2 linked regions of the Tolumonas auensis DSM 9187 genome follow. The protein of the gene in region 1 interacts with the protein of each later gene in a pairwise test. Links are inferred from orthologs where the notes say so. Each region holds a gene or a part of one and is shown in the gene's direction. Other genes may lie near its edges.

Region 1 (14,992 bases):
AAGCGCTGGATGCAGACCGTGAGTTCCTGACTCGTGGTGGCGTATTCTCCGAAGATTTCATCGATGCTTACATCGAACTGAAAAATATCGACGTAGATCGCCTGCGCATGACTCCGCACCCAGTTGAATACGAAATGTATTATTCTGTATAAGAGTTCATGTTTCTGAAAAAACCCGCTCCGGCGGGTTTTTTTTTGATTATGATTTAACCTGATGTTTTCATTTGTACTCTATTAATAACAACGGGCAGGGAACCGCACTATGAAAAGAATATCAGGTATATGGTTAGCGCTCGGGTTATCCTGGGCGGTGCAAGCCGCAGATGAAAATGCAAACGTCTATTACTGGACTGATGCACAGGGTGTCATGCACTTCAGTGACAGACCGGTACCCGGCAAACAAATGCAACGTATGCAGATTGAGATTGCGAATCCTCCGGCAAGCAACCCCAATCCGGTTATCGATACATCAGCGCAGGATCAAAAAGAAACTCCCCCCACCATTGCTTACAGTCTGAGTATCTCCTCCCCGCTGACAGAACAGACGATCCGCGATAATGAAGGCCGCATCACCGTACAAAATCAGCTCACACCCGCTATTCCTGAAGAGGATCCCGCAGAGCTGTTCCTCTACGTAGACGAAAACCGGTATCCGTGTGATGCTGCAAGCTTGAGTTGTCAGGTCAGTGATATCGACCGAGGTGCCCATCAGCTAAGAACTGAATTGGTATCAAAAAGCGGCAAGATACTTGCATCATCTGGAACAGTTACGGTTTATCTGTTCCGGGTCATAGCCGTCAGGTAACCTGATCCGAAGTGCCGGCACCATTCTGGTTCAGGCGCACCAGAAGATAACAAGACTAAGCACCGGATTGGTGCGATTAGTGTCTGGGAGATCAACACTTGAATAGCCGTCCTGATTTACCAAAATTGCTGCTGGATAATTTACTGACAGCCGTCATTCTGCTGGATAAGCATCTGATTGTCCGGTATGTCAATCCGGCGGCAGAGCAGCTGATGGGCGTGAGTGCCCGTCGTTTACTGGATCATGCGCTGGAGCAGGTGGTTGATTACATTTCGCTGGATCTGGAACGCTTACGGCATTGCCTGATACAAGGCCAGGGATTTACCGATAATGAGGTAACGCTGGTCGTCGAAAACGAACCGCGCAGTGTGGAAGTCAGCGTCATTGCGGTCTATGACCATCAGGAACAAATGGCACTGGTTGAGTTACGCAAAATTGACCAGCAAAAACGCATCAGCCAGGAACAGCAACAGCATTCACAGCAACTGGCAGCACGTGATCTGGTGCGCGGACTGGCGCATGAGATCAAAAACCCGCTGGGTGGTTTACGCGGTGCGGCACAGTTACTGGAAAAAGCCCTGCCGGATGAACAGCTGAAAGAATATACCGGCATTATCATCGCGCAGGCGGATCGCTTACGGAATCTGGTTGATCGCTTGCTCGGGCCCCAGCGTCCGGGACGACATCAGGTACATAATGTGCATTCCGTTCTGGAGCAGGTTCGCCGTCTGGTCGAGATGGAACTGCCGCCGGGAATAAAAATTGAACGGGATTACGACCCCAGCATTCCTGATTTCGAGATGGAACAGGAACAGCTGCAACAGGCTTTCCTGAACATAGTGCGTAATGCCGTAGAAGCCATGCACGGTCATGGCACGATCAAGTTGAAGACCCGTACCGTATTTCAGATCACGATCCACGGGAAACGTTACCGGCTGGCGGCTGAAATCCGCATTATCGATGATGGCCCGGGCATACCGGAAAACATCCGGGATACCTTGTTTTACCCGATGGTTACGGGTAAGGATGGCGGCACCGGTTTAGGACTTTCCATCGCACAGAATTTAATTGATCAGCATAAAGGCCGCATCGAATGTGTCAGCTGGCCGGGACACACTGAATTTTGCATCTATTTACCGCTTCGTAAGTAATAAGGATATACACCATGGCAGCCAAAGTCTGGATTGTCGATGATGACAGCTCTATTCGCTGGGTTCTGGAGCGAGCCCTGAGTGCAGAACATTTCGAGTGTCAGTCATTTGAGGATGGCGAAAGTCTGCTGGCGGCTCTGGATAATAACCAGACTATTCCGGACGTGATCGTATCGGATATTCGTATGCCTGGCATTGACGGACTTTCCTTATTACAGCTGATCCAGGATAAACAGCCGGATATTCCGGTCATTATTATGACCGCCCATTCGGATCTGGACAGTGCCGTAAATGCTTATCAGAGCGGGGCATTTGAATATCTGCCGAAACCGTTTGATATCGATGAAGCTGTCGCACTGGTTCAACGCGCCGAAAGTCATCTGCATGAGCAAAGAAACAAGCGTCGCGCCCGCCAGCAGGTTGCCACCACGGCACCGGAAATCATCGGTGAAGCACCGGCGATGCAGGAGGTGTTCCGTGCGATTGGTCGTCTGGCCCGCTCTTCCATTTCTGTACTGATCAATGGTCAGTCCGGTACCGGTAAAGAGCTGGTTGCCCATGCTCTGCACCGCCATAGCCCACGCGCAGCGAAACCGTTCATTGCGCTGAATATGGCTGCGATCCCGAAAGATCTGATTGAATCAGAGCTGTTCGGTCATGAAAAAGGCGCATTTACCGGCGCAAACAGTGTGCGTCAGGGGCGTTTTGAACAGGCGAACGGCGGCACGCTGTTTCTCGATGAGATCGGCGATATGCCGCTGGACGTACAGACGCGTTTGTTGCGTGTTCTGGCTGACGGCCAGTTTTATCGGGTCGGTGGTCATCAATCTATTCAGGTGGATGTGCGTATTATTGCCGCGACCCATCAGGATCTGGAAAAACGCGTAGTTGCGGGCGATTTCCGTGAAGACTTGTTCCACCGTCTGAACGTCATTCGTATTCATATTCCATCGTTGCGTGAACGCCGGGAAGACATTCCGAAGCTGGCTCAGCATTTCCTGTTGCGCGCAGCAAAAGAGCTGAATGTGGAAGCGAAAATGCTGCATCCGGATACCGAAGCCTATATCAGCCGTCTGCCATGGCCGGGAAACGTGCGTCAGCTGGAGAACGTCTGCCGCTGGTTAACAGTGATGGCTTCCGGTCAGGAAGTGCTGGTGTCTGATCTGCCGCCTGAACTGCTGAATCCGGTGGAAGAACGTCCGGTAGCTGGTAAAGAGCCGGTATCACTGCGCTGGCAAGAACAGCTGCAGCAATGGATCGCGCAGAAACTGGCGCGCGGCGAAGTGGATATTCTTTCCGAAGCATTGCCGGAATTTGAACGCATCATGCTGAATACCGCGCTGCAGCACACGCACGGCCATAAGCAGGAAGCAGCCCGCCTGCTGGGTTGGGGTCGCAATACCCTGACACGGAAACTGAAAGAACTGGACATGAACTAGTTCAAATTGCACGTTGTCTGAAAAGCGCCGTCATTCATTTGCCGGCGCTGTTTTTATTTCGGCTCCACCAAATCCCCTTTCCGGGATAGCACGGTATCAGACGGCCAGTGAAGCGATTCGAACGATTTCAGGTCAATTTGCAGATAAGCAGTATTTTATTGCGCAATTAAGCCGCTATTGAAACAATTTCCGGCGACTTGTCCTTTCATGAACGATAATAGAGATAAGGAACCAAGGAAGAACGTATCGATAAAACGATTCTGGAAGGTGTGAGATGAAACAGTTAATTCTGACTCCGCATCGGCTGCCCCCTCATCACGAGCAACAGATACGCCGTATTCTTCAGACTATTGAAAGAATGCTCAAACAGAGTGAATACGATAAAAAGCGATGACCCCCTGGCAATCGGAGAGAGCGGTCGTTATTCCATCGTTCTGACCGATTGCCTGATTATTAATTTTCCCATAAACTCGCGGGTAACATCGGAACCGCCTTCTCCGCCACCTTTAATCACATCGTCCAGCAGACGTAACAATGACTGCAGCATCTTTTCTTCCGGGACTTCAAAACCGGTGATCGCCGGGGTATAGCGTTCCCCTTCAATACCGGTCATCAAACTGATCACCGAGACTTCCTGTGGCACCTGAATGTTGTACTGCGCCAGTGTGCGGATCACTTCAATAGCCTGATGATCATCAGGCACCAGCACTGCGGTAAACGGAATATAACGATTGATCAGCATACTGATTGCAGTAGCACCATCTGCATGTTGTGCCACCATTTGTCTGTTAAATGGCAGACTACGGTTTTCCAGTGCGTGGCGGTAGCCCTGCAACATCTGTTCACCACCACTGCCTGACTCCAGTAATACCGCGATCTGGGTATGACCATGTGAATAGAGATAATTGCAGGCCAGTTCAGCGGTCAGTGCCTGATCAAACTGCACACCATCAATCTCATCCAGCGTCTGATTCATGGTTAGCAGCGGCGGCAAATCGCTGACATCCAGATCATCAAACCAGCGATGGTCGTAATTTTTGCCCAGTAACAGGATGGCATCACAATGTCGGGAGGCCAGAAAACTCAGTTTATCGGCCAGCGAGGCTGCACCATCAACCCCATTCGCCAGAATGAAACTACGTCCCTGTCCCCAGAGTGCCGAATCCAGCTGACGTAAAACCTGCCCAAGCTGACTGTCGGTCAACCCATTGGTGAGCACACCAACCGTATTACTGACTTTGGTGGCAAGTGATTGCGCCAGCTGGTTAGGGCGATAATTCAGTTGTTCAACGGCTCGCATTACCACGTCCCGGGTATCTTCTTTCACCTTGCGATTGCCGCTCAGCACCCGGGATACGGTTGCTTTAGATACATTGGCCAATCTGCATACATCGAGAATTGTGGTCATGTTCTTGCCTCTGAAAATACGGCTCACAGTATGCCAAACTATGCGCCCTGATTAAAGTTTACGCTGGAAACCGATTTCCAAATTACTCATTATTATAGCCACAAATGCAGCTTAGTAGCCTTTTTTCTGCATCATGGCGCGTTTATTTTCCAATAACATCCGTTCATGTACCTTGAAGAAGGGATAGTAAATAATCCAGGCATTCGCTAGTGCCAGTAAACTCATTAATGCGGTACGCCAGCTGCCATTGGCTGACCAGGCGGCACCAATCGGTGATGGCATCGACCAGGGCAGAATTGCGACAAACCGATCCAGCCAGCCCCATTCTGTCAGATACCACGCCAAAGTCGCATTCACCAACGGCGCCAACAAAAATGGTAATAAAAACAAGGGATTCATTATTACCGGAAAACCAAACAGGATCGGCTCATTGATGTTGAACAAGGAAGGAAATAATCCCAGTTTACCGGCGCTACGCAATTGCTGCGAACGGCTGCGCAAAGCCATAAAAGCCAGCGGCAACGTCGAGCCCACACCACCAATCAGCAGATAAAAATCCCAGAATGCATGCACATAAATGTGCGGTAACACTTGTCCGGCAGCCAGTGCCGCCTGATTGTCCAGTATGTTCGACATCCAGAAGGGGTACATGATGCCGGTGATCAACAGGGCGCCGTGGATCCCCATAAACCACAGCAGATTACACACCAGCAGGGATAACCAGACGGCCGGCAGACTGTCAGATGCCACGATCATCGGCCGGAACAGTTTTTCCACCAACTCAGGAAACACAGCACCGAAATGCTGCTGCAGTAACAGATTAATCAGCGTCAGGCTGATCAGGATAAAAAACAGCGGAATAATAAGCAGGAAGCCACTGGATGTAATTTTAGGTACTTCCTCCGGCACGCGGATCGTCCAGTTACGCTGATAGAAAAAACGAATAACTTCAATGGAATAGATTGCAGCAATGATCGCTGTGAACAACCCCATCCCACCCAGATAGCGGGCATCGACACCGCCATTCTGGTAAAACCCTGCAAGCAGCATAAAGCTGACCGAACCGGTCAAACCGGAGAGGCGTTCCGGTAAGCCATAGCTCTTGGCCAGACTCGCGGCCATACCAAACGAGACCAGCAGCGAAATAAGCCCCATGGTGATCTGATACGGGGCCAGCCAGACCACACGCAGATCCGTGGAAACATGATTCCAGAGTACTGCCAACCAATTAGTGCTGTCCGGCGGGAATGGCGGATACAGCAACGGCACGCACAGACTACCGACGATAACGAAAGGCATGGCGAGCTGGAAGCCATCCCGCAATGCGATCAGATAGCGGCTTTTTGTCAGGTAACGCGCCAGCGGTGTCATCCACTGCTCAATCGCCGATACCATTAACTGCATCCAGTAAGAACCCATTACTGCCTCTTTTTCTGCTTATTCCGCTGCAGACTAACCGCTTCGTCTCCAAAAGCAATCCTTGCTCTCTTCGGCAACCGTTTACATCTCGCAAGATCCAAGATGGATCACACTTTTATCCGGATCCTTGCCGATAACGGTGATCCAACTCACAGAGCCATAATGCAACAATGGGTAACCGGTTTCCCATTTGTTTCCTGAGGTCTATAGTTATGTCACTGGATGTTGTTGAGGAGTTAACCATGAAAAAAATTATGTTGTGTTGTTCAGCCGGAATGTCGACCAGTTTGCTGGTGAAAAAAATGCTGGCTGAAGCGGAAAAACGTCAGTTACCAGTAGAGATCAAAGCCTTTGGTGCGGCGGAGTTTGATGAACAGGTGTCCAAATATCAGGCGGTATTACTGGGCCCTCAGGTGAAATACATGCTCGCCGATTTGCAGGCGCGGGCGAAACCGTATGGCGTTCCGGTAGAACCTATCGCAATGACGGATTACGGCATGCAACGCGGGGACAAAGTGCTCGATTTCGCTTTGTCTCTGATCAAGTAAACACACGACTGGCCAAAGGATGATGCAATGAGTGCATACAACAAAATGGTGACGATGATTGAAGATACGGTCACGCCACTGGCAGCAAAACTGGGACAACAGAAATATGTCACCTCCATCCGTGACGGGTTTATCGCCGCACTGCCGTTCATGATCGTCGGTAGTTTCATGCTGGTGTTTATTTTCCCGCCATTTGATCCGGAAACAAAATGGGGCTTTGCCCGGGCGTGGCTGGATTTTGCCAAAACTTACCAGAACCAGTTGTTGCTGCCCTTCCAGCTCAGCATGGGGGTGATGACGCTGTTTATTTCCGTGGGTGTTGCAGCCAGTCTGGGACGTCACTACAAATTAGACCCGATCACGACCGGTTTGCTGTCACTGATGTCCTTCCTGTTAGTGGCCGCGCCGATTAAAGATGGCGCCATTTCCACTCAGTATTTCTCCGGTCAGGGGATCTTCACTGCGCTGATCTGTTCTATTTATGCCACTGAGGTGTATGCCTTCCTGAAGCGGAAAAATATCACCATCCGTCTGCCGGAGCAGGTACCGACCGGTGTGGCACGTTCGTTTGAAATTCTGATCCCGGTGATGGTGATCATTCTGACGCTGCATCCGCTGAATCTGTTTATTGAAAGTGAAACCGGCATGATCCTGCCGGAAGCGATCATGTCGATGGTGAAACCGCTGGTTTCTGCTTCTGACAGCCTGCCAGCCATTCTGATCTCACTGTTTATCTGTCAGATCCTGTGGTTTGCCGGTATTCACGGCGCGTTGATCGTCACCGGGATCATGAACCCGTTCTGGATGGCCAATCTGGCCGAAAACCAGGCGGCACTGGCCGCCGGCGGTGAACTCACTCATATCTATCTGCAAGGTTTCTGGGATCACTACCTGCTGATCGGCGGTGTCGGATCTACATTGCCGCTGGCCTTCCTGCTGCTGCGCAGTAAAGCGATCCACCTGCGTACCATCGGCAAAATGGGGGTGGTTCCGGGCCTGTTTAATATCAACGAGCCAATCCTGTTTGGCGCACCAATCGTGATGAACCCGGTGTTCTTCCTGCCATTCATCCTGGTACCAATGGTCAATGCCGTGTTGGCGTATGTCGCCACCAGCATGGGTCTAGTCGCTCGTGTCGTCTCCATGACGCCATGGACCAGCCCGGCGCCGCTGGGTGCCTCCTGGGCGGCCAACTGGTCATTCAGCCCGGTGGTTATGTGTTTGATTTGTATGGTGATGTCGGCAGTTATGTACTATCCGTTCCTGAAAGCTTACGAACGTACGCTACTGAAACAGGAAGAAGAAACTGCGGCTGAAGCCCATGCTGGCGAACCAGCCACTGCTTAACGCCTTGTAAAACCGTGCGGATGGCAGCCCCCCTGTCATCTGCACACCTTCTGAATTTTTGAATGAGATAATGATGATGCAGTATCGTTTTCCGGAAAATTTCTGGTGGGGCAGCGCCTCCTCTGGCCCGCAATCTGAAGGTGCCACCCTGCGGGATGGCAAGTCAGCCACCATCTGGGACAAGTGGTTTGACGAATCGCCTAATCGCTTTTTCAATCAGGTTGGCCCGCAGGATACCTCCACGTTTTACGATCACTTCCGCAGTGATATCCAACTGATGAAACAGCTGAATCACAATACCTTCCGCACCTCCATTGCCTGGGCGCGCCTGATCCCGAACGGTACCGGAGAGGTAAATCCGTTAGCAGTCAGATTTTATAACGACATGCTGGATGAGCTGCTGGCCAATGGCATCGAGCCATTCATCAACCTGTTCCACTTCGATATGCCACTGTGCATGCAGGAAAAAGGCGGCTGGGAAAGTCGTGAAGTGGTCGATGCTTACGCCGATTTTGCGGAAACCTGCTTCCGTCTGTTTGGTGGCAAAGTGAAATTCTGGTTCACCTTCAATGAACCGATTGTGCCGGTGGAAGGCGGCTATCTGTACGACTTCCATTACCCGAACGTGGTTGATTTCCGCCGCGCCGCGACTGTGGCCTATCACACTATGCTGGCACATGCCAAAGCAGTGCAACGCTACCGTGCATTGCAGCAGGAAGGCCAGATCGGCATTGTGCTGAACCTGACCCCCTCTTACCCGCGCTCACAACATCCGTCAGATCTGCAGGCATCAAAAATTGCCGATCTGTTCTTTAACCGCAGTTTCCTCGACCCGGCGGTAAAAGGCGAATATCCGGCTGAACTGGTGGAATTGCTCAAGCAATACGATCAGTTGCCGCACTGCGAAGCCGGCGATGCCGAGCTGCTGGCACAGGGAAAAGTTGATTTACTGGGCGTGAATTACTACCAGCCACGCCGCGTGAAAGCCCGCGCCAATGCAGTGAATCCGGCCAGTCCGTTCATGCCGGAATGGTTCTTTGATTATTACGAAATGCCGGGCCGCAAGATGAACCCACACCGTGGCTGGGAGATCTACGAAAAAGGCATCTACGACATTCTGATCAATCTGCGGGACAACTACGGCAACATTCCTTCTTACATTTCTGAGAACGGCATGGGTGTCGAAGGCGAAGAAAAATTTCTGGTGGAAGGTCAGATCCAGGATGACTACCGCATCAAGTTTGTTAGTGATCATCTGCAATGGCTGCATAAAGGCATCAGTGAAAATTGCGCCTGTAAGGGTTATCACCTGTGGACCTTCATCGATAACTGGTCATGGAGCAACGCCTATAAAAACCGTTATGGCTTTGTACAGCTCGATCTGGCCACCCAAAAACGCACGATTAAAAAGAGTGGCGAATGGTTCGCCGATGTCTCCCGCAATAATGGTTTTTAAGGAAAAAAGATGATGGATTTAGAAGAAGCAGTCATGGGCATCATTGTAAATGCCGGACAATCACGCAGTCTCTGCTTTGAAGCATTGCATCAGGCGAAACAAGGACAGTTCGTTGAAGCAGATTCCCTGCTAAAAGAAGCCAATACCTTTGCCCGTGAAGCGCATGCGGTACAGACCCAGCTCATCGAAGCCGATGAAGGTGAAGGCAAAACCAGGATGACACTGGTGATGGTGCATGCACAGGATCACCTGATGACCTCGATTCTGGCCAAAGAGCTGATCACGGAACTGGTTGATCTGTATAAGCAAAACGCAGCCCGGATTTAATTAAATGCGTCCTTCGGTATTCCGGTTCTATTCCCGCCGGAATACCGTCTTTTATTTCCTCTTCGGAGAACATTATGTTGCGATTAGGTCTGGATATTGGCGGTACCAAAATCGAGGCACAGTTATTAGATGACCGGGGACAATGTCTGAAAAAGCACCGCATTGCCACTCCAAATCAGCAGTACTGCGAATTTCTGAACAGCGTGACTGCATTAGTTACGCAATACCGTACCGAATTTAATCACTCTTTTTCTGTCGGTATCGGTTTGCCCGGTGCAATCAGTCCGGATACCGGCCGGATCAAAAACTCCAATATTCTGATCCTCAACGGACAGGATCTGCGCGCCGATCTGGAACAACGGCTCGGTCAGACCGTCGCACTGGCCAATGATGCCGACTGTTTTGCGTTATCAGAAGCAGTCGATGGCGCCGGCAAAGATGGTCGGACAGTATTTGGCGTCATTATAGGCACCGGCTGCGGTGGCGGCGTGGTGGTGAACAAACAGCTGCTGAGCGGTCCGAATGCCATTGCCGGTGAATGGGGGCACAATCCGCTACCCGGTCATTCACCGGAACAGGACGGCCCGGCACAACCTTGTTATTGTGGTCGCAACAATTGTCTGGAACGGTTTGTTTCCGGCACCGGTTTTACAACCCGTTTTAATCAGCGTTACGACACTCAGCTCACTGCAGCCGAGATTATTGCCGCCAAGGAAAACGGAGATATCAAAGCCGAAGAGCATTATCAGCATCTGGTCAATGCGCTTGCCCGCAGTCTTGGCAGCGTGATCAATGTAATTGATCCGCATGTGATTGTGCTGGGTGGTGGCTTGTCGAATGTCGATTCGCTGTATCGGGATCTTCCCGCTGCATTGCTGCCTTATATCTTTTCCGATCGCTGTAATACCCGGATCGTGAAAGCAAAACACGGCGATAGCAGCGGTGTCCGCGGAGCCGCCTGGTTACCCGGTCTGTAAAAACACAAAACCCGCCAGTTGGCGGGTTTAAGATAATAAGATAAGTATAAAGCAGAGATTACTGAACTGGGGTATAACCCGGTTGCACAACCACAGGGGCTGCACCAGAGTTCACGTTACTAACCAGTGCGGCTGTAGTACGACCACCGGCATCCACTAAACGCACGCGGGAACCAACCTGGAAGTTAGGGTCATTAGCCTGAACCACCGCGATGGTCTGGCCATTATCCAGACGAATTTCGACTTCCATGCCTGTGGTTTTGTTAGCCTGATTCTGGATAGCATTACCTGCCAGACCACCGGCAACTACACCACCCACGGTAGCCAGTTGCTTACCTGTGCCACCACCGACAGAATGACCTAAAATACCACCCACGACGGCACCGGCTACAGCGCCGATAGGCATATTGCTACTGTCATCCTGAATAGTAACCTGACGAATACTGGTTACAGTACCGTAACTGACGTTCTGTACGATACCGGCACGATTTCCCTGATACACGTCACCAGAATGAAGATTGGTACATCCCGCCACGACGAACATTGAAGAAACAACGCTCAACACTACACACGCTTTAAATTTCATACGAGCCCTTCCTGACATCAATTTACCATCGCACCGCAGCTAATAAAAAGTATGGTGCTTTACCACGGAAATACTGACACTTATTGCAGTTGAACTTGGAGTTCATATGATGAACGCAATATTCGCGGCAACAATATAACTTTCTCGGACAAGACGCAATCTGCGTCAAATCTGTTGCGTTACAATATGTACGCCCTTATTTGAGAATAGATCATGCAGCAGGTATTTCAGGATATTTTCAGCGTCATTACCGAAGAGGAACTCTCGGAGCACACGCATCAACTGGTGTATGCCCATGATACCTGTCCACCACCGCAATACGCTTTTCAGGTGACCTTTCCCCGTCTGGAATGGGTGTTATCCGGCAATTATCAGAACATCCTTTGTGACAGTCAGGGCGATAAAATTGAGCAACGGCTGACGACCGGGCAGTTTCTGTTTGTCCCGGCCAACTGCTGGAATAAACCGGTATGGCAGGAGGATGTCTGTGTGCTGAGCCTGCTGTTTGGCCGCCGGCAACTGGGGCTCAGTCTGGTCAGCTGGAGCCAGCAACAGCAGAATTTTATTGATGTGCAAAAACACAGTTATCCGTTGTCGGCGAAAAGTCCGGTGCACAGCATGCTGCAGGCACTCATCGATTTACAGGCCTCGGAACTGCAGACACCGCGGAGTCTGCAGCTGCAACTCATGACTGTGCTGACGTTCACACAGGAACTGCTGCATCAACCGCAGCCGGAAAAATATCAACGCGCGCAGAGTGTCTTCCAGCGGATCTGTATTTATGTGCAGGAGAATTTCCACAAGGCGATCAGCCGGGAAACCGTTGCCCGGCGTTTTAATATCAGCCCGAATCATCTCTCCCGCCTGTTCCGCCAGCAGGGACACATGAATTTTGCTGATTATATGGTGTATGTGCGGATCGATCGCGCGAAGTTTATGCTGCGTCGGTACCCGATGCATCTGGAAGAAATTGCGCATCGTTGTGGCTTTCGTGATACCAACTATTTTTGCCGGGTATTCAAGAAAAAAACCGGCAGGACACCGACCGAATACCGTTTGGAAAAATAGCGCACACGCCATGGAGTCTTACATATTTAATTCTTGCTGCAGTAATGCGCACAACGCCTGTTCATCACCTGCGGTCCGCAATTGCTGACAAAACTCCTCATACATAATGCGGCGCGCCAGCCGGGAGAAAATGCGCAAATGCTGCTCCCGCCCCAGCCGGGTGCTGAGTGTCAGCATGATCACCAGATCCACCGGCTGACCATCCAGAGATCCCCAGTCGACGGGGTGTGCTAACCGGCAGATTGAGATCGCCGGATGATCAATCGCATCTGTCATCGCATGCGGAATGGCAATCCCATGCCCAAGCCCGGTGGAATAGGCTGCTTCCCGCGCCCAGAGCGTTTCTTCCAGCTGAAGTGGCTGCGATGTCCAGCCGGTCAGCCAGAGATGATCCACCATGCCTTTCAGCACTTCTTCTTTGTTCAGCCAGTCAGCCTGCAAGATCATATTTTCCGTACTCAGAATGGGACGGGGTTCGCTGACCTGGCTGCTTGCCAGCAATGACAACACCTGCTCGCTGTTTTCACACCCGCAAACCTGCCGGAGCAACTGACGGCACCGTCCGGCATGCAGTTGCGACAGTTGCGTTTTACACTCGGTGATCCGGGCTGATGACAGACTAATTTCATCCAGTCCCAGTCCGAGCAGCAACGGCAAAAAACGCCGGTCACTGCCCAGCTCACCACAGAGCCCGATCCAGCGGCCATGTTGATGTGCCTGAATGACAACCTGTTGCAGCAATAACCACAACGCCGGATGTGCATAGTGATAGTAACGGGCAACTCGTGGATTATTGCGATCGACCGCCAGCAGATATTGCGTCAGATCGTTACTGCCAATACTGAAAAAATCGGCCAGTGCGCAGAACGTGCTGACCTGTAATGCGGCAGCCGGTACTTCCAGCATGATGCCCAGTGAAAATGAAGCATGAGGAATAAGAGCGGCATGTAACGCTGACTCTTCTTCCGTAATTAATTGCTGCACCCAGAGCAGTTCTTCCGGTTGCGATACCATCGGCAACATCACTTTCAGCGGGCCATCAGAAGCTGCGCGCAACAACGCCCGCAGTTGGGTACGAAACAGCGCCTCACAATACGGATAAAGCCGGACACCGCGCAGTCCGAGATACGGATTCCGTTCGGTGGTGAACGGCAGATAATCCAGCGGTTTATCCCCGCCGATATCAAAGGTGCGGATAATGACCGGCTTCCCCTCTGCCGCCTGCAATACAGCGCGATAAACCTGATACTGCTCTTCCTCATCCGGCGGTGCATCCCGTTCCATAAACAGCATTTCGGTACGGAACAGACCGATCCCCTCCGCGCCGGCCTGAAACGCATTTTGTGCATCAGTAACCGAGGTAATATTGGCGGCGATTTCGAGCCGCTGCTGATCGGCACTACAGCCGGCCAGCAGACTTTGCTGCTGCAACTGTTGCCAGCGCTGCTGTTTCACCTGCGCATACAATGCATAGTAACGCTCGGCGACCGCGTCAGGTTTCAGCAGACATATTCCCAGTTCAGCATCAGCAATCACAGTTTGTCCGGCCGCTTGCTGTACACGGCTGTCCGCCAGCCCGGTTAATACCGGAATATTTGCGGCTCTGGCCAGGATGATGGTATGTGAGGTTTGCCCGGCATGAGTGAGCAGTAATGCCTGCAGATAGCGTTGATCCAGCTGCAGAAACTCACTCGGTGTCAGTTCATCGGCCAGCACCACACTGGCGGTATTTAAGGTAAGTGACGCTTTCTGTGCCCATTCGGGATAAAGCAGTGCCAGCAACTGCTGACAGACATCGCGCAGATCCAGTTCACGCTCCTGCAGATAGCCACTTGCGGATGCCAGAAATTGTGTCTGAAAATGCTGCTGTACCTGCAGAATAGCCTGCGCAACGGTAGCAACCGCCGGCAACAATCGTTGCAGAGCCTGCTGAAACTCGCAGTCACTCACCAGCGACAGATGTGCCTGCAGCACCTGTGCTGTCTGCGCTTTTGCCTGCTGCAGCTGTAACAACAATTGTTGCTGCAACCGGGTCAGCGCATTCTGTAACAGCTGCTGACGCCGGCTCAGTCGTTCCGGTCGCAGATCCGCAGGCAGAACCGGCGCTATCGTATCCAGCACCACCAGTTGGCCACGACCGATACCCGGACTTACCGCTGTGCCATGGACCAGCAGACTCTGAGTCGCCCGCAGACTGCGCGGCACCCGGATGCTGCAACTCTCTGGTTCTGGTTCCGCATCCGTTTCTTCGCACATTTCATGCCGCAAAAAATGCAGCAACGCACTGGCAGCCGGGCCGGCGTCCTTACCCGACAACGTGATTTCGCACAGATCGTCATATAAGGTATCCGTGCCGAGTAACGCCAGTACGCTCTTCGCATTCGCACAACGACCGTTACGCTGATTACACCAGTCAATTGTTGAGCTGAAACGCTTACAAAAGGCTTCTAATTGTGTGGCCG
Region 2 (14,737 bases), 2.3 Mb from region 1 along the record:
AGCGGAGAAAAATGATGGCGACTGTGATTGTAATTGGCGCCGGTCTGGGTGGTATGTCGGCAGCCTATGAACTTAAGGCAGAACTGGGTAAGCAGCACGAAGTCATACTGATCAACAACAAGCCTGATTTTGAATTTACCCCCTCTAATCCCTGGATCGCGGTGGAGTGGCGCCAGCGCAAAGATACGTCGCTCCCTATCGAACCGCATGTCAGCAAGAAATCAATCCGGTTTATTGCATCCGGTCTGCAGACACTGGATGCAGAACAAAAACAGATCACGTTAATGGATGGGCAGACACTCGGTTATGACTTTCTGGTGCTTTGCACCGGTCCTGAACTGGCCTTTGATGAAATTCCTGGCGCCGGGCCGGATGCCGGCGGTACCGTCAGTGTCTGTACCCTCAGTCATGCCGAGCATTGCCGTGACAGTGTGCATGCACTGATTGAAGCACCGGGGTCCGTTATCGTCGGCGCGATGCCGGGCGCTTCCTGTTTTGGCCCTGCTTATGAATATGCCTTTATTCTGGACAAACACCTGCGCGACAAAAAAGTCAAAAAATCGGTACCGATGACCTTTGTCACCAGTGAACCCTATATCGGACATCTGGGGCTGAATGGCGTGGGGGATTCCAAAGGCATGCTGGAAAGTGAGCTGCGCCAGCGGGATATTCAGTGGATCTGTAATGCGAAAACTGTCGGTATCGTTGACGGCAAAATGGAAATCGATGAATTAGACGACGAGGGCAATGTCAAAAAACACCATAGTCTGCCGTACAAACATGCCATGATGTTACCGGCTTTCCGCGGTATTGCACCGTTACGCGGCATTGAGGGATTAGTCAATCCGCGAGGCTTTGTGATTGTGGATGAACATCAGCGGAATCCGAAATATCCGCAGATCTATGCGGCCGGGGTTTGCATAGCTATTGCGCCGCAGACTAAAACCCCGGTGCCCACCGGGGTACCGAAAACCGGCTATATGATCGAATCCATGGTGCGGGCACTGACGGTCAATATCAAGGCGGAGCTGGAAGGCATGCAGCCCACGGCCAAGGCCACCTGGAATGCGATTTGTCTGGCCGATATGGGGGATACCGGTGCAGCCTTTGTGGCCATGCCGCAGATCCCGCCACGTAATGTGGCCTGGTTTAAGAAAGGTAAATGGGTGCATCTGGCCAAAGTGGCCTTTGAAAAATATTTCCTGCACAAGATGCAAACCGGGGATACCGAACCGGTGTATGAACGGGTTGTACTGAAGTCGCTGGGGATCGACAAACTGGAATAATCGCCTCAGACCGGAGAGCGCAGATGCCGAAGTATCAGCGCTCTCCGGACATACCGAATTCGATCGCGGCCTGAGTGTAGAAGATATTGACGCCTTCTTTTTTCAGCAAGGCAAACATCTGTTCCGCTTCTTCCGCTGTCACTGCCATGGTGACCTGCAGCGGTTGATCCGTCAGTTCAAAAAAATGAGCTGAATGCAGTTTCCTGTCATGACCGAAACCTTCGCTGGCAGCGGTCAGCGTTGCGCCCCGGATACCCATTTCTTTCGCTTGCTGGATCAGCCAGAGCGCCAGCGACTGTCCGTGAACCGAACGATCCTGCTGCGTAAAAAATGTAAGCTTGAAGCCTTGCATAAACACCTCCGGAGGAACGTGTAATCAGCTGCGTTGTAACAGACTCATCGTTGCCATACCCAGTAACGTCATGACCAGTGAACCGATCACATGCACGGCAATGGCGCCACCTGCCCAGAGCAGGCGGCCTTGCTGCAATAACGTGGTGACTTCGGCAGAGAAAGTCGAAAACGTGGTCAGGCCACCGAGAAAACCGGTGATCACCAGTAAACGCCATTCCGGTGGTAAATTCGGATTGGCAGCAAAGAAGGTCACCGCGATACCAATCAGATAACCACCCAGCAGATTGGCGAGCAGGGTTCCTGGCGGAATAGTCGGGAACAGAGTATTAAATCCTAAACCCAGCAGCCAGCGGCTGACAGCACCGGCAGAAGCGCCGAGACTGATAGCCAAAACCGAATACAACATGACACTGTCCTTAATATGAAAACCGGACAGGACGCGTTGTTGCTCTCCTGACCGCAATAAAATGCGATATGTTATCGCTTCATTTATTATAGCCTTAGCATGAATGGCTGAATACCTGACAGCAGGAACGATTACGAGGGTTGCAACCGATCCGGAATTTGCGAAAATTTTTCTTCGTTAATTGCCTGCTGGTGTTTTTTCGGCTGGTAACGATTATGCTTAGCCCGTCGTTTAACAATAACAACTACAGAGGAACATAACTGTGAAAAACTTGTCTTACCTCATAGTGGCAGTCGCGGTAACGGTGATGACCGGTTGTGTCGCACCGTATCATCAGCCGGTTCGTGTTAACCGGGCCGATGTCGACGTGGGTGGTGCCCGTGTGATTTTGGGTGGCGGTGGTGAACAGTATCCTTCAGGTGGCGGACGTTTCTGCCCTCCGGGCCAAGCGAAGAAAGGCCGCTGCTAATTAGCAGATATGTTTTTATTTTGCATATAAATTCACTATAGTTGTCCCCGTTTGCTTATATAGCCAAGTTGACTCACTGCAATAAGTTAAGTCACTGAAATCTGTTCAGGGAAGAGCTGCGGGGCTGATTTTCGAAAAGGAGTGCATTGTGCTGGAAAACTATCGTCAACACGTCGCTGAACGTGCTGCGCAGGGTATCGCGCCAAAACCATTATCAGCCGAACAGGTTGCTGCACTGGTTGAATTACTGAAAAACCCACCGGCAGGCGAAGAAGCTTTCCTACTGGAACTGCTGGCTGATCGCGTACCACCCGGAGTGGACGAAGCGGCTTATGTGAAAGCCGGTTTCCTGGCTGCGCTGACGAAAGGACAAGTCTCTTCACCGGTGATCAGTGCTGAGAAAGCCACTGAATTGCTGGGTACCATGCAGGGCGGCTACAACATTCAGCCGCTGATCGATCTGCTGGATGACGCCAAACTGGCACCGATTGCCGCGAAAGCACTGTCTCACACCTTGCTGCTGTTTGATTCTTTCCATGACGTACAGGAAAAACTGCAAGCCGGTAATGCCTACGCTAAGCAGGTCATGGAATCCTGGGCGAATGCCGAATGGTATCTGAACCGTCCGCAACTGGCTGACAAAATCACGCTGACCGTTTTCAAAGTCACCGGTGAAACCAACACCGATGACCTGTCACCGGCACAGGATGCCTGGTCACGTCCGGATATCCCGTTGCATGCGCTGGCAATGCTGAAAAACAGCCGTCCTGGCATTACTGCTGATCAGGAAGGCGCTGTTGGCCCAATCACCACACTGGATGCCCTGAAACAGAAAGGTTTCCCGCTGGTATATGTGGGTGACGTAGTCGGTACCGGTTCATCCCGTAAATCAGCGACGAACTCCGTGCTGTGGTTTATGGGCGACGATATTCCTAACGTGCCGAACAAACGTGCGGGCGGTTTCGTACTGGGCGGTAAAATTGCACCGATTTTCTTCAACACTATGGAAGATGCCGGTGCACTGCCAATCGAGCTGGATGTCAGCAAGATGGATACCGGTGATGTGATCGACATCTATCCGTATGCCGGGAAAGTGACCCGTCACGGCAGCGACGAAGTGATTGCCACTTTCGAGCTGAAAACTGACGTACTGCTGGATGAAGTGCGTGCTGGTGGCCGTATTCCATTGATCGTGGGTCGTGGTCTGACTGACAAAGCACGTGAAATGCTGGGTCTGCCTGCATCCACCGTGTTCAACCGTCCGAAACCAGTGGCTGATACCGGTAAAGGTTACACTCTGGCGCAGAAAATGGTTGGTAAAGCCTGCGGCGTAACCGGTATTCGTCCGGGCACTTACTGTGAACCGAAGATGACTACCGTGGGTTCTCAGGATACTACCGGCCCGATGACCCGTGACGAGCTGAAAGATCTGGCCTGTCTGGGCTTCTCGGCTGACCTGGTGATGCAGTCTTTCTGTCACACCGCAGCTTATCCGAAGCCGGTTGACGTACAGACTCACCACACGCTGCCAGACTTCATAATGAACCGTGGCGGTGTTGCACTGCGTCCGGGCGATGGTGTTATCCATAGCTGGCTGAACCGCATGCTGCTGCCGGATACTGTTGGTACTGGTGGTGACTCACATACCCGTTTCCCTATCGGTGTTTCTTTCCCGGCGGGCTCTGGTCTGGTGGCGTTTGCTGCTGCGACCGGCGTGATGCCACTGGATATGCCGGAATCTGTGCTGGTGCGCTTCAAAGGCGAACTGCAGCCAGGTATCACCCTGCGTGATCTGGTACATGCAATCCCTTATCAGGCCATTCAGATGGGCTTGCTGACTGTAGAGAAAGCGGGCAAGAAGAACATCTTCTCCGGCCGTATTCTGGAAATCGAAGGTCTGCCAGATCTGAAGGTAGAGCAGGCGTTTGAACTGGCCGACGCCAGTGCCGAGCGTTCTGCTGCCGGCTGTACCATCAAGCTGGATGAGGCGCCAATCGCTGAATACCTGAACTCCAACATCGTGATGCTGAAGTGGATGCTGGCAGAAGGCTATGGCGATAAACGTACTATCGAGCGTCGTATTGCCGGTATGCAGGAGTGGCTGGCGGATCCGAAACTGATGTCAGCCGATGCGGATGCGGAATACGCAGCGATCATTGAAATCGACATGAGCGAAATCAAAGAGCCGATCCTGTGTGCGCCGAACGATCCGGATGATGCGCGTCTGCTGTCGACCGTTGCCGGTGACAAGATCGACGAAGTGTTCATCGGTTCCTGCATGACCAACATCGGTCACTTCCGTGCTGCCGGTAAACTGCTGAACCAGTTCAAAGGCCAGCTGCATACCCGTCTGTGGATTGCACCACCGACCAAGATGGATCGCGATCAGCTGACCGAAGAAGGCTACTACGGTATTTTCGGTCGTGTCGGTGCCCGCATCGAGATCCCGGGCTGTTCACTGTGTATGGGTAACCAGGCACGTGTCGGTGACGGCACCACGGTCGTGTCTACCTCTACACGTAACTTCCCGAACCGTCTGGGTCAGGGCGCGAACGTGTATCTGGCTTCCGCAGAACTGGCTTCTGTGGCGGCGATTCTGGGACGTATTCCAAGCGTGGAAGAGTACCAGTCGTATGCGAAAGAGCTGGATGCGATGGCAGCTGATGTTTACCGCTATCTGAACTTTGATCAGATCGCCAGCTACACCGACAAAGCGGATAAAGTGATCCTGCAAGTACCGGTATAAACATCGATTTACTGCGATATGAAGGGCAAGTCACAGACTTGCCCTTCTTTTTTTAGTTATTTAGTTTGGCTACTTGGAATAAGTTTTCAGCTATTGTTAATAAGTAAGAACTAATCAGGCAAACGCAGTCTGCTGGCAGACTGAATGGTAAAGGGAGTGACCCGTATTGCCGTTGTTCAGGAGCACAATATATGGATCATCAATTTGTCCGGAATACGGATGGCCGTTGCCGGGCCCGTCTGTCAATGGGGCATGAAGCGTTTGGTTTATGGCTGACAGATGAGCTGGGAGCCGATGTCGCCCGTTGTAATGAGTTACTTAAAATAACGGCACGATTACTTCATGGTGGTGATGAGTATACGTTACCGGGCAAGGATTTTTCTCTTCATCTGGATCAGGAAGCCGCGACAGTCAGTGCACGGGAACTGCAATTTGAGACAGAAATTGAAGATAATGAAGCGGGATTAAGTTATTACGACGATGAATTGTTTGCCGCCTGTGGCCTGGATGACTTTGAACAACTATTGCTGGCCTGGCGTGAATTTATCAGCGAGCAATAACAGGCAAACGACCCACAATGACGCCCCTTTTTGGGGCGTTTTTGCAGCAGTGCTGAAGTGAAGTGCACAATTCAACACACCAATATCAGCAGATTGTCAGTTCCTTGCTGTAACTAACTGAAAATTAATAATTTTCAATAGATGGCACAGACATTGAATTGTTTCAGTCAAGCCCAATTAACCAGGGAGTGGGAGTTTAACTATGAAACTTATCAGTGCAATCATTAAACCGTTCAAACTGGATGACGTACGTGAAGCCGTTGCGGCACTTGGCGTGGACGGTATGACCGTGTCCGAAGTGAAAGGGTTTGGTCGTCAGAAAGGCCACACCGAGCTGTATCGTGGTGCTGAATATCAGGTCGATTTTCTGCCAAAGGTAAAACTGGATATCGCTACCTCTGACGACAACGTGGAAAGCATCATTGAAGCCATCAGCAAAGCCGCTTATACCGGTAAAATTGGTGACGGTAAGATTTTCGTGTACGATCTGGCGCACGTAGTGCGTATCCGTACCGGCGAAGTGGATGGTGAAGCCATCTAAGCTTGATTCTGCTTGTTCGTCCAGACATGTTGGGACCTTTATGGTCCCTTTTTTATTGCCTTCTGAAAGCTGTTTTGCATCGCTGTCGTCTTCTTTTTGGTCAAGCCGGACACTGAAGTCAATACAAACGATATTTATTTTCATTTATTTACAAATGATATCCGTTCTCATATCATTATGATAATGATTCTCATTAGTTGGATGGATACGTAATGACAAAAGTAGCGTTGTTGGCTTTACTGGTGGCGGGTTCTGTTCAGGCGGCGGAAGAAATTAATGTTTATTCTGCCCGTCAGGCTTATCTGATTGAGCCTATCGTTCAGGCGTTTGAAAAAGAACAGGGTATCAAAGTGAATCTGGTGTATGCCGAAGATGGTCTGGCAGAGCGTCTGGCCCGTGAAGGGAAACATACGCCGGCTGATCTGGTACTGACGGTCGACATTAGTCGCCTGATGGAACTGGTCGAGCAGGATCTGGTGCAACCTGTTAATAGCCAAACGCTGAACAGTAATATTCCGGCTCAGTACCGTGATCCGGACAACCGCTGGTTTGCCCTGACTACCCGTGTCCGCAATATTTACACCTCTAAAGAGCGTGTCGGCAAGCCAGATGATATTACCTACGAGTCACTGGCTGACGAGAAATACAAAGGTAAGATTTGTACCCGTAGCGGTAAAAACTCTTATAACGTCGCATTGGTTGCTTCGATGATTGCTCATCACGGTGAAGCAAAGGCGGAACAATGGCTGGAAGGGCTGAAGGCCAACCTGGCGCGTAAACCACAGGGCAATGACCGCGATCAGGTTAAAGCCATCAAGGAAGGCGTGTGTGATCTGTCACTGGGTAACAGCTATTACCTGGGCAAAATGCTGCAGGATGAAGAGCAGAAAACCTGGGCTGACGCTGTTTATATCAACTTCCCGAACCAGAAAGATCGTGGTGCTCATGTCAACGTGAGCGGGGTTGTGATGACCAAATATGCCAAGAACAAAGACGCGGCAGTCAAGCTGATGGAATACCTCTCGGCGGATAAAGCACAACAGATGTATGCCGAACTGAACATGGAGTATCCGGTGAAGGCGGGTGTCGCGCCATCCAGGCTGGTCGCTTCATGGGGCGAATACAAGGCCGATGCGCTGCCAATCGCTCAGATTGCTTCTTATCGTAAACAAGCGATAACCCTGATCGACAAAGTTAAATTTGATCTGTAAGGATATTTAATGGCAGTTGTACGCCATCGTCGCTGGTTAGCTGGCAGCGGAGCACTAGCTCTGCTGCTGTTTTCACCTGTAATGGCTTTATTGATTGAAGCCTTCAGTACGGATGCCGGCTTGCTGCAACAGCTCTGGCAGACGGTATTACCCACCTATCTTTTCAATTCTCTGGCCCTGGTTACGCTGGTGGTTATCTTTGCCGTATTGCTGGGATTGCCTTGTGGCTGGTTGCTGGCGAATTATCAGTTACCGGGGCACCGCTATCTTGAATGGGCGCTGATCCTGCCGCTGGCGATGCCGGCTTATGTTGTGGCCTATATCTACACCGATTTACTCGATTACACCGGCTGGTTACAAATACAGCTGCGTGACTTGTTTGGCTGGCAATCGGCCGCCGATTACTGGTTTCCGGATCTGCGGACCTTAGGCGGTGCCGCTGCCATGCTGGCATTGGTGCTCTATCCGTATGTCTATCTGCTGACCCGCGCCGGCTTTCTGGAACAATCGATCAATCTGCAGGATGCCGGCCGGATGCTGGGTGCCAATCACTGGCGGCGTTTTTTCCGCATCAGTCTGCCCTTGGTCCGGCCGGCATTAATCGGCGCCATGATTCTGGTGGCGATGGAAACGCTGGCCGATTTTGGCACGGTCTCCTATTTTGCCGTGAATACCCTGACGACGGCGATCACCGATGCCTGGCTGGGTTATGGCAGCCTGCCTTCCGCCGCACAGCTTTCGGTCTGCCTGATCTCGATAGTGGTGCTCCTGATCCTGCTGGAAAAGATGAGCCGCCGCCGGCAGCAGATCTTTCAGAAAGGAAACGGTATTCCCGTTCATAATCGTCCCCGTCTGGCAGGCAGCAAATTGATGCTGTCGCTGGGATATTGCTGGCTGATTGTGTTTCTGGGTTTCTTCTTGCCCGTGCTGGTGTTGCTGGATTATGCCCTGTCGGCACTGGCGGAACAGGACTGGCCGGCACTGCTGCAATACAGTTTTAACAGTCTGCAAATCGCGCTGGCGGTTGCAGCACTGGCAGCCATTCTGGCCTTGCCGCTGGTGCTGACCCGTCGTCTGTTACCCAATAAGCCGGGCGTACAGGCGCTGCAAATCGCGGGTATCGGTTATGCCATGCCGGGTACGGTGTTAGCGATTGGTATTCTGATCCCGTTTACGCTGGGTGATTTCCTGCTGAATGACGTTATCGCAGCCTTCGGCTGGCAAGAGCCGGGGTTGATCCTGACCGGAACTATTTTTGCGCTGGTCTGTGCCTATGTGGTGCGTTTCATTGCGATTGCCCTGGGCAGTCAGGAAAGCTCACTGGCCCGCATTTCCTTCAGTCTGGACATGGTCAGCCGCAGTCTGGGTTATTACCCGTTACCGATGTTCGCCCGCGTACATTTACCGCTGATGTGGCGCGGCATCATGGCGGGGATCGTGCTGATTTTTATTGAATCCATGAAAGAGCTGCCTGCCGCGTTATTACTGCGCCCGTTTAATTTTGAAACGTTACCGACCATTGTTTATCAGTATGTCAAAACCGAGCAGTTACAGCTGGGCGCCTTACCGGCGCTGATGATCGTGCTGGTGGGGTTATTACCGCTGATTTTCTTTAACCGCTCGCTGGAACGGGGAATAACATGAACGCCATTGAAATTCACAACCTGCAGTGCGGCTATCAGGAGCAGGCTATTCTGCAGAATGTCTCCTTTGTTCTGGAAGAACGGAAAATACTGGCGCTGCTCGGCCCGAGTGGCTGTGGCAAGACCACCTTGCTGAAAGCGATCGCCGGACTGATCCCCATTGATCACGGGCAGATCTATCTGCATGACCAGCAGGTACAGGATGGGCATAAAGGGCTGGATCCGGAAGAGCGCGGTGTGGGTTTTATCTTTCAGGATTATGCGCTGTTTCCGCACATGACTGTGCATGACAACCTGATGTTCGGGTTGCGGCCGTTACGCCTGAAAAAACAGGATGCCGAAGAACGCATCGCCTCTACCTTGACGACTGTCGGGCTGTCCGGCATGGACAAACGTTATCCGCATGAGTTGTCCGGCGGCCAGCAGCAGCGGGTGGCGATTGCCCGCTCACTGGTCTGTCGTCCGAAACTGATGTTGCTGGATGAACCATTTTCCAATATCGACAGCCAGTTACGGATCCCGCTGATCCGCGAGATCCGCGATTTACTGAAATCACAGCACATTACCGCGATTTTTGTGACGCACAATAAGGAAGAAGCGTTTAGTCTGGCCGATGAGCTGGCGGTGTTTCAGCAAGGCAACATTGTCCAGCAAGGGGAGGCCAGTGCCGTGTATCATCAGCCGGCTAACCTGTACGTGGCTGAATTTCTCGGCAAAGGGAACCGCGTACCCGTGACCCGCCAGAGTGATCAGTCGGTGCTCACCCCGTGGGGCGTCATACCGGTGAATCAGGTACCGGATCACCCCGATCTGATGATGTTTATCCGGCCGCAATGGCTTGAGATTGTGGAAGGGGGTGATGGCCGGTTAATTGAGCAGCATTTTCTCGGCACGCATGCCCATTGCCGCATTCACTGGCAGGGGATGGAGCTGGACGCCTGGCACGCTGATTCAATGCCGATCAGTACCACGGCCGTATCATTACGCTTGCGCCCGCATCAGCCGGTGATCTTTCGTTGTGAGCAGGCTTGAATGTTCGTCTCATTCTGAAACATTGATTTGTATGCTTTATCAGGGATATCGAGCGTTTTCCTCGTTTTTTTTGTAAAATCCTCCGGAAATGGTGGGAGGAAAAGCAAGTGATCAATGTTTTAATTGTCGATGATGATGCCATGGTTGCCGAGCTGAACCACCGCTATGTTACCCAGCTTCGTGGGTTTCAATGCTGTGGTGTGGCCTCAACTCTGGAACAGGCGAAAGCGCTGGTGTTAAACCATCAGCATCCAATCGACCTGATCCTGCTGGATGTCTATATGCAGCAGGAAAATGGTCTGGATCTGCTGCCGGTGCTGCGTAACGCGCATCGTCCGATTGATGTGATCATGATTTCTTCCGCTTCCGATGCGGAAACCATCAAGAAGTCACTGCATTACGGTGTGGTCGATTATCTGATCAAGCCTTTCCAGTTTGCCCGGTTTGAGGAAGCATTAACCAGCTGGGCAAAGAAAAAGACGCTGATGGACAATCAGCAGAATTATCAGCAGTCGGAACTGGATCGCATCATCCACGGTACCCCGATGCAGGCACAGCGTCCGGAAGGTGAAGCCAAACGGTTACCGAAGGGCTTAACCCCGCAAACCCTGCGCACCATCTGTCAGTGGATTGACAGTCATTCAGGCATTGATTTCTCGACGGAAGATCTTGCCAGCTCGGTACTGATTTCACGCGTCTCCTGCCGAAAATATCTGGTCTGGCTGGAAGAGATCAAGATCCTGCACACCAGTGTCCATTACGGCATGACCGGCAGACCGGTTTACCGTTACCGCTTACAGCCGGAACTGCATGCCCGGTTGAAACAGTATGCTCAGGATTAACCGCTGACTGAGCCTGCCGACAGATTACGCCAGCTGGTAGTCGCTATCCTGTAAGGTGAAGCGGAACTGGCGTTGTGACGACAGAATCACCTGACCGGTTCGGGTGACAAAGATCGCCTCAATATGGGGCACGGTGGTGAGATAGTGCAGGGCTTTCTTTACGCCCATGCCATACAGCAACGTGGTGTAAATATCGCCATCCACCGAGTCGTCTGAGATCACGGTGACACTGAGCAGTTCGTTATCCAGCGGATAGCCGGTCTCCGGATCCAGAATATGGTGGTAGATCTTTCCCTCTTGCTCAAAATAACGCTCATAAATGCCGGATGTGACCACCGACTTGCCGGCCACTTCGATGATGCCAATCAGCGCATCCGGGGCGGCAAACGGTTTTTTTAACCCGACTCCCCATGCACTCTGATCTCCATAGCGAGGGGTTCCGAGTGTCAGGACGTTTCCACCCAGATTAATCAGCGCCTGATGAATGCCCATCTGCTGCAGCAGATCCCGTACCCGATCGGCAATATAGCCTTTGGCAATCGCACCCAGATCGATTTCCATGCCTGCCTGTGCCAGATAAACGGAACAGGCCTGCGGGTCGAGCATGACCTGATCCGGACGGGTCAGCGGCAACAGAGACTGGATTTCTGCCGGAGACGGCACGGTGTCGCCGTGAAAACCGATTTTCCAGCGCTTGACCAGCGGGCCAATGGTGAAATTAAAACAGCTGTCTTGCATCAGACTGACGGTTTTCGCTTTGCTGATCAGCTCAAACACCGGACGACTGACTACCACCGGGTGCAAACCGGCGGCATGATTGATGGTCATCAGTTGCGAGTGTGCACGATTCACCGTCAGCATATCTTCCTGTTGCTTGATCAGGTGAAAGACGGCCTGGGCGGCTTGTTGATTATCTTCGAAGAGTTTCAGGAGGATGGGGGAGCCCATCAGGACAGCGGAGTAAGAATAGACCCGTTCTACGGATGACATAGGGATCACCCCGGTTGAATAGTGGTTGAAAGCCAGTGCACTCACCCGGAGCGCACTGGCAAACACGTGGCTATGAACAACGCGCCAGGTTAGCGGCGTTTCGTCCGGCCATCGTACCGAAGATAATGATATCAGCAACCGCATTACCACCGATACGGTTCCCGCCATGGATACCACCAACCACTTCACCGGCAGCGAATACGCCCGGAATCACCTGATTGTTCACATCCAGCACTTCGGTGTTGGTGTTGACGGTGACCCCGCCCATGGTGTGATGCACACCCGGGGCGATCTGAATCGCGTAGAACGGACCTTCGTGGATCGGATGACGTAATGCAGTCTTACGACCAAAGTCTTCATCATTCTGTTTCTCAACAAAGACGTTGTAGCGTTCCAGTGTAGCCAGGAAGGCATGCATATCCATATTCAGTTTGTCGGCCAGTTGACGGGGGCTGTCAGCACTGACTACAAAACCACGGCCAATGTATTCGTCTGCCGCTTTGTTGTTCAGACGAACCTGCTCATCGAAAACGATGTAGGCATAGTGTTCCGGCAGACCGATGATCGCTGCAGAAACCTTGTCGCGGGTTTCCATTTCATTGAAGAAACGTTCGCCTTTCTGGCTGACCAGAATCGCACCACCACCACGGATTGCTTCAGAAATCAGGTAGGAAGTGGTCTGTTCCACAGTCGGGTGGATCTGGATTTCACCCATGTCCACAGTACCGGCACCGATGTTTTCCAGTAACGCGATCCCTGATCCGGTTGCGCCTTTGTGGTTGGTGGTGACAAAGTCTTTCAGTTCAGGGCGATATTTGACCACCATTTCCTGATTGGCACTGAAGCCACCGGTTGCGACCACGATGCTCTTCGCATAAATGGTCAGAATTTCATTTTCTTCATTTTTCACCCGCAGACCGCTGACGGCACCGTTTTCCATCAGGATATCGATGACATCGGTGTCCAGCATGACGTCGATGTCGCGCTGGCTGATGTTCCGCACCAGACCACTGATCAGGAAGCCACCTACTGCAGAACGGTCAGCCGGACGGTGGGTACGGTCAATGCTCATCCCGCCAGTAATCGTGATGTCATTCAGGACAATGCCACGATCCGCCAGCCATTCAACCGCTTCAGGCGCATTGTCGACAAAGCTGCGCAGCAATTCCGGGTTATTCAGCCCCTGACCGCCTTTCAGACTTTCCTGATAGAACTTCTCTTTGCAGTCATCGATACCTTTCATTTTCTGGAAACGGGTACCTGCGGCATTCATGCCGACAGACGCTTTGATGGTATTCCCGCCAATGCTGGACATCTTTTCGACAATCAGAACTTTGGTGTCACGGTCGCTGGCCTGGATGGCTGCTGCCAGACCAGCACCACCACTACCGATCACCACAACGTCGTAACGAGGCGGCTCCAGACTGCCACCTTCTTCCAGTACCAGCGCTTTGCAGGATTTCGCCATCGCTTTGGTCACAGCTTTTTTCACCGCTTCACTCTGCGTGGTTGCACCAGAAACAGCATCAACGTGAGGGGTGTTGGCATCCAGAATACGGGTACGGATTTCTTCGAAACTGGAAACAAAAGTAACATCCAGACCTTCCTGCGATTCCAGTACGATATCTGTAATCCGGTCAGTTTCCAGACTGACATTGATTCCCAGTTCATTGTTTTCGTCCTGAACTGTTTCCCGGAACATGCCACTCTTGAATTTGCCGGTTGGCATGCTGCTCAGATCGCGGATCATCGCGTCGACCAGCGAGAAGCGCCATAACGGTTCAGGAATGGTTAATGCTTCGCGTTGCGTGCTGTCGATGAACAGCTCCACTGTTTCACCACGGGCAATGCGATCGGTCCAGTCCGGATAGGCAATGCAGGCTTTACCGACGGCAACCAGATCGTAGCCATGCTCGATGGCGAGTTCAGCATCGGATTTGTTGACGATACCACCCACCCCGATCATCGGGATTTGCGCCAGTTTTTCAGAACGCAGCGCAGTATATTTCCGGATCAGCGGTGTTGGATCGTGCTTGTCAACAATGGATGGACGCAGTGTATAGCCCATCGAGAAGTGCAGGTAATGCAGCCCCTGTTCAGCCAGTCTTTCCAGCAGATACAGGGTGTCATCAAAACGGATACCTGGCACTTCCAGCTCTTCCGGAGAGAAACGGTAGCCGATGATGAAGGATGGATCGGCATACTGGCGAACCATTTTCCGGGTGATTTCCAGCACCGCCAGCGGGAAGCGGGCGCGGTTTTCACGGCTGCCACCCCATTGATCGTCACGCTGGTTTGAATTGGGGGAGAAGAACTGCTGGATCAGGTAAGTATTGGCACCGTGGATCTCGACGCCATCAAATCCGGCTTTAATCGCGCGGCGGGTCGCTTCACCAAACTTGGTGACCATCGCTTCGACTTCTTCCGCAGTCAGTGCTTCGGGAGTCGCCGCGCCTTCACGTGGTGCTGCAATTGCACTTGGGCCAACCGGGGTACGGCCACCAATCAGTTCAGGTTCGACCATCCGGCCGCCGTGATAGATCTGCAGAACAGCTTTCGAGCCTCTGGCCTGAATGGCTTCAGCAATTTTTGCCAGACCTTCAATTTTGTTGTCGTGATCGATACCGATCGCGCCAGGAAAAGCCAAGCCTCTGTCA

The links.
Region 2: the proteins of glnL (region 1) and glnK interact in binary tests that used the Escherichia coli proteins (3 or more experiments, as listed by UniProt). The link is inferred for Tolumonas auensis DSM 9187 from one-to-one orthologs.

The regions. Positions count from the first base shown.
Region 1 is NC_012691.1:499,739-514,730, reverse strand. Bases 1-2,928 are described here. They hold glnL (nitrogen regulation protein NR(II)), read left to right. Parts: upstream 1-902; coding sequence 903-1,955; downstream 1,956-2,928. Other genes in these bases: glnG (nitrogen regulation protein NR(I)), read left to right, coding at 1,970-2,928; TOLA_RS16295 (DUF4124 domain-containing protein), read left to right, coding at 262-804; glnA (glutamate--ammonia ligase), read left to right, coding at 1-152. In the rest of the region: more of glnG, read left to right, coding at 2,929-3,394; TOLA_RS02365 (LacI family DNA-binding transcriptional regulator), read right to left, coding at 3,816-4,802; TOLA_RS02360 (PTS cellobiose transporter subunit IIC), read right to left, coding at 4,914-6,221; TOLA_RS02355 (PTS sugar transporter subunit IIB), read left to right, coding at 6,464-6,769; TOLA_RS02350 (PTS cellobiose transporter subunit IIC), read left to right, coding at 6,797-8,116; TOLA_RS02345 (glycoside hydrolase family 1 protein), read left to right, coding at 8,193-9,572; TOLA_RS02340 (PTS lactose/cellobiose transporter subunit IIA), read left to right, coding at 9,582-9,899; TOLA_RS02335 (ROK family protein), read left to right, coding at 9,974-10,876; TOLA_RS02330 (outer membrane lipoprotein), read right to left, coding at 10,935-11,462; TOLA_RS02325 (AraC family transcriptional regulator), read left to right, coding at 11,676-12,530; ptsP (phosphoenolpyruvate--protein phosphotransferase), read right to left, coding at 12,549-14,992.
Region 2 is NC_012691.1:2,786,307-2,801,043, reverse strand. Bases 5,020-7,692 are described here. They hold glnK (P-II family nitrogen regulator), read left to right. Parts: upstream 5,020-6,023; coding sequence 6,024-6,362; downstream 6,363-7,692. Other genes in these bases: TOLA_RS13015 (ABC transporter permease), read left to right, coding at 7,583-7,692; TOLA_RS13020 (Fe(3+) ABC transporter substrate-binding protein), read left to right, coding at 6,575-7,573; TOLA_RS13030 (YacL family protein), read left to right, coding at 5,453-5,821; acnB (bifunctional aconitate hydratase 2/2-methylisocitrate dehydratase), read left to right, coding at 5,020-5,261. Outside these bases: TOLA_RS13050 (NAD(P)/FAD-dependent oxidoreductase), read left to right, coding at 15-1,286; TOLA_RS13045 (DUF190 domain-containing protein), read right to left, coding at 1,321-1,638; fluoride efflux transporter CrcB, read right to left, coding at 1,663-2,046; TOLA_RS16705 (hypothetical protein), read left to right, coding at 2,309-2,515; more of acnB, read left to right, coding at 2,664-5,019; more of TOLA_RS13015, read left to right, coding at 7,693-9,217; TOLA_RS13010 (ABC transporter ATP-binding protein), read left to right, coding at 9,214-10,248; two-component system response regulator DcuR, read left to right, coding at 10,356-11,090; TOLA_RS13000 (FAD:protein FMN transferase), read right to left, coding at 11,115-12,080; TOLA_RS12995 (flavocytochrome c), read right to left, coding at 12,151-14,737. UniProt on the Escherichia coli protein: Involved in the regulation of nitrogen metabolism. Regulates the activity of its targets by protein-protein interaction in response to the nitrogen status of the cell.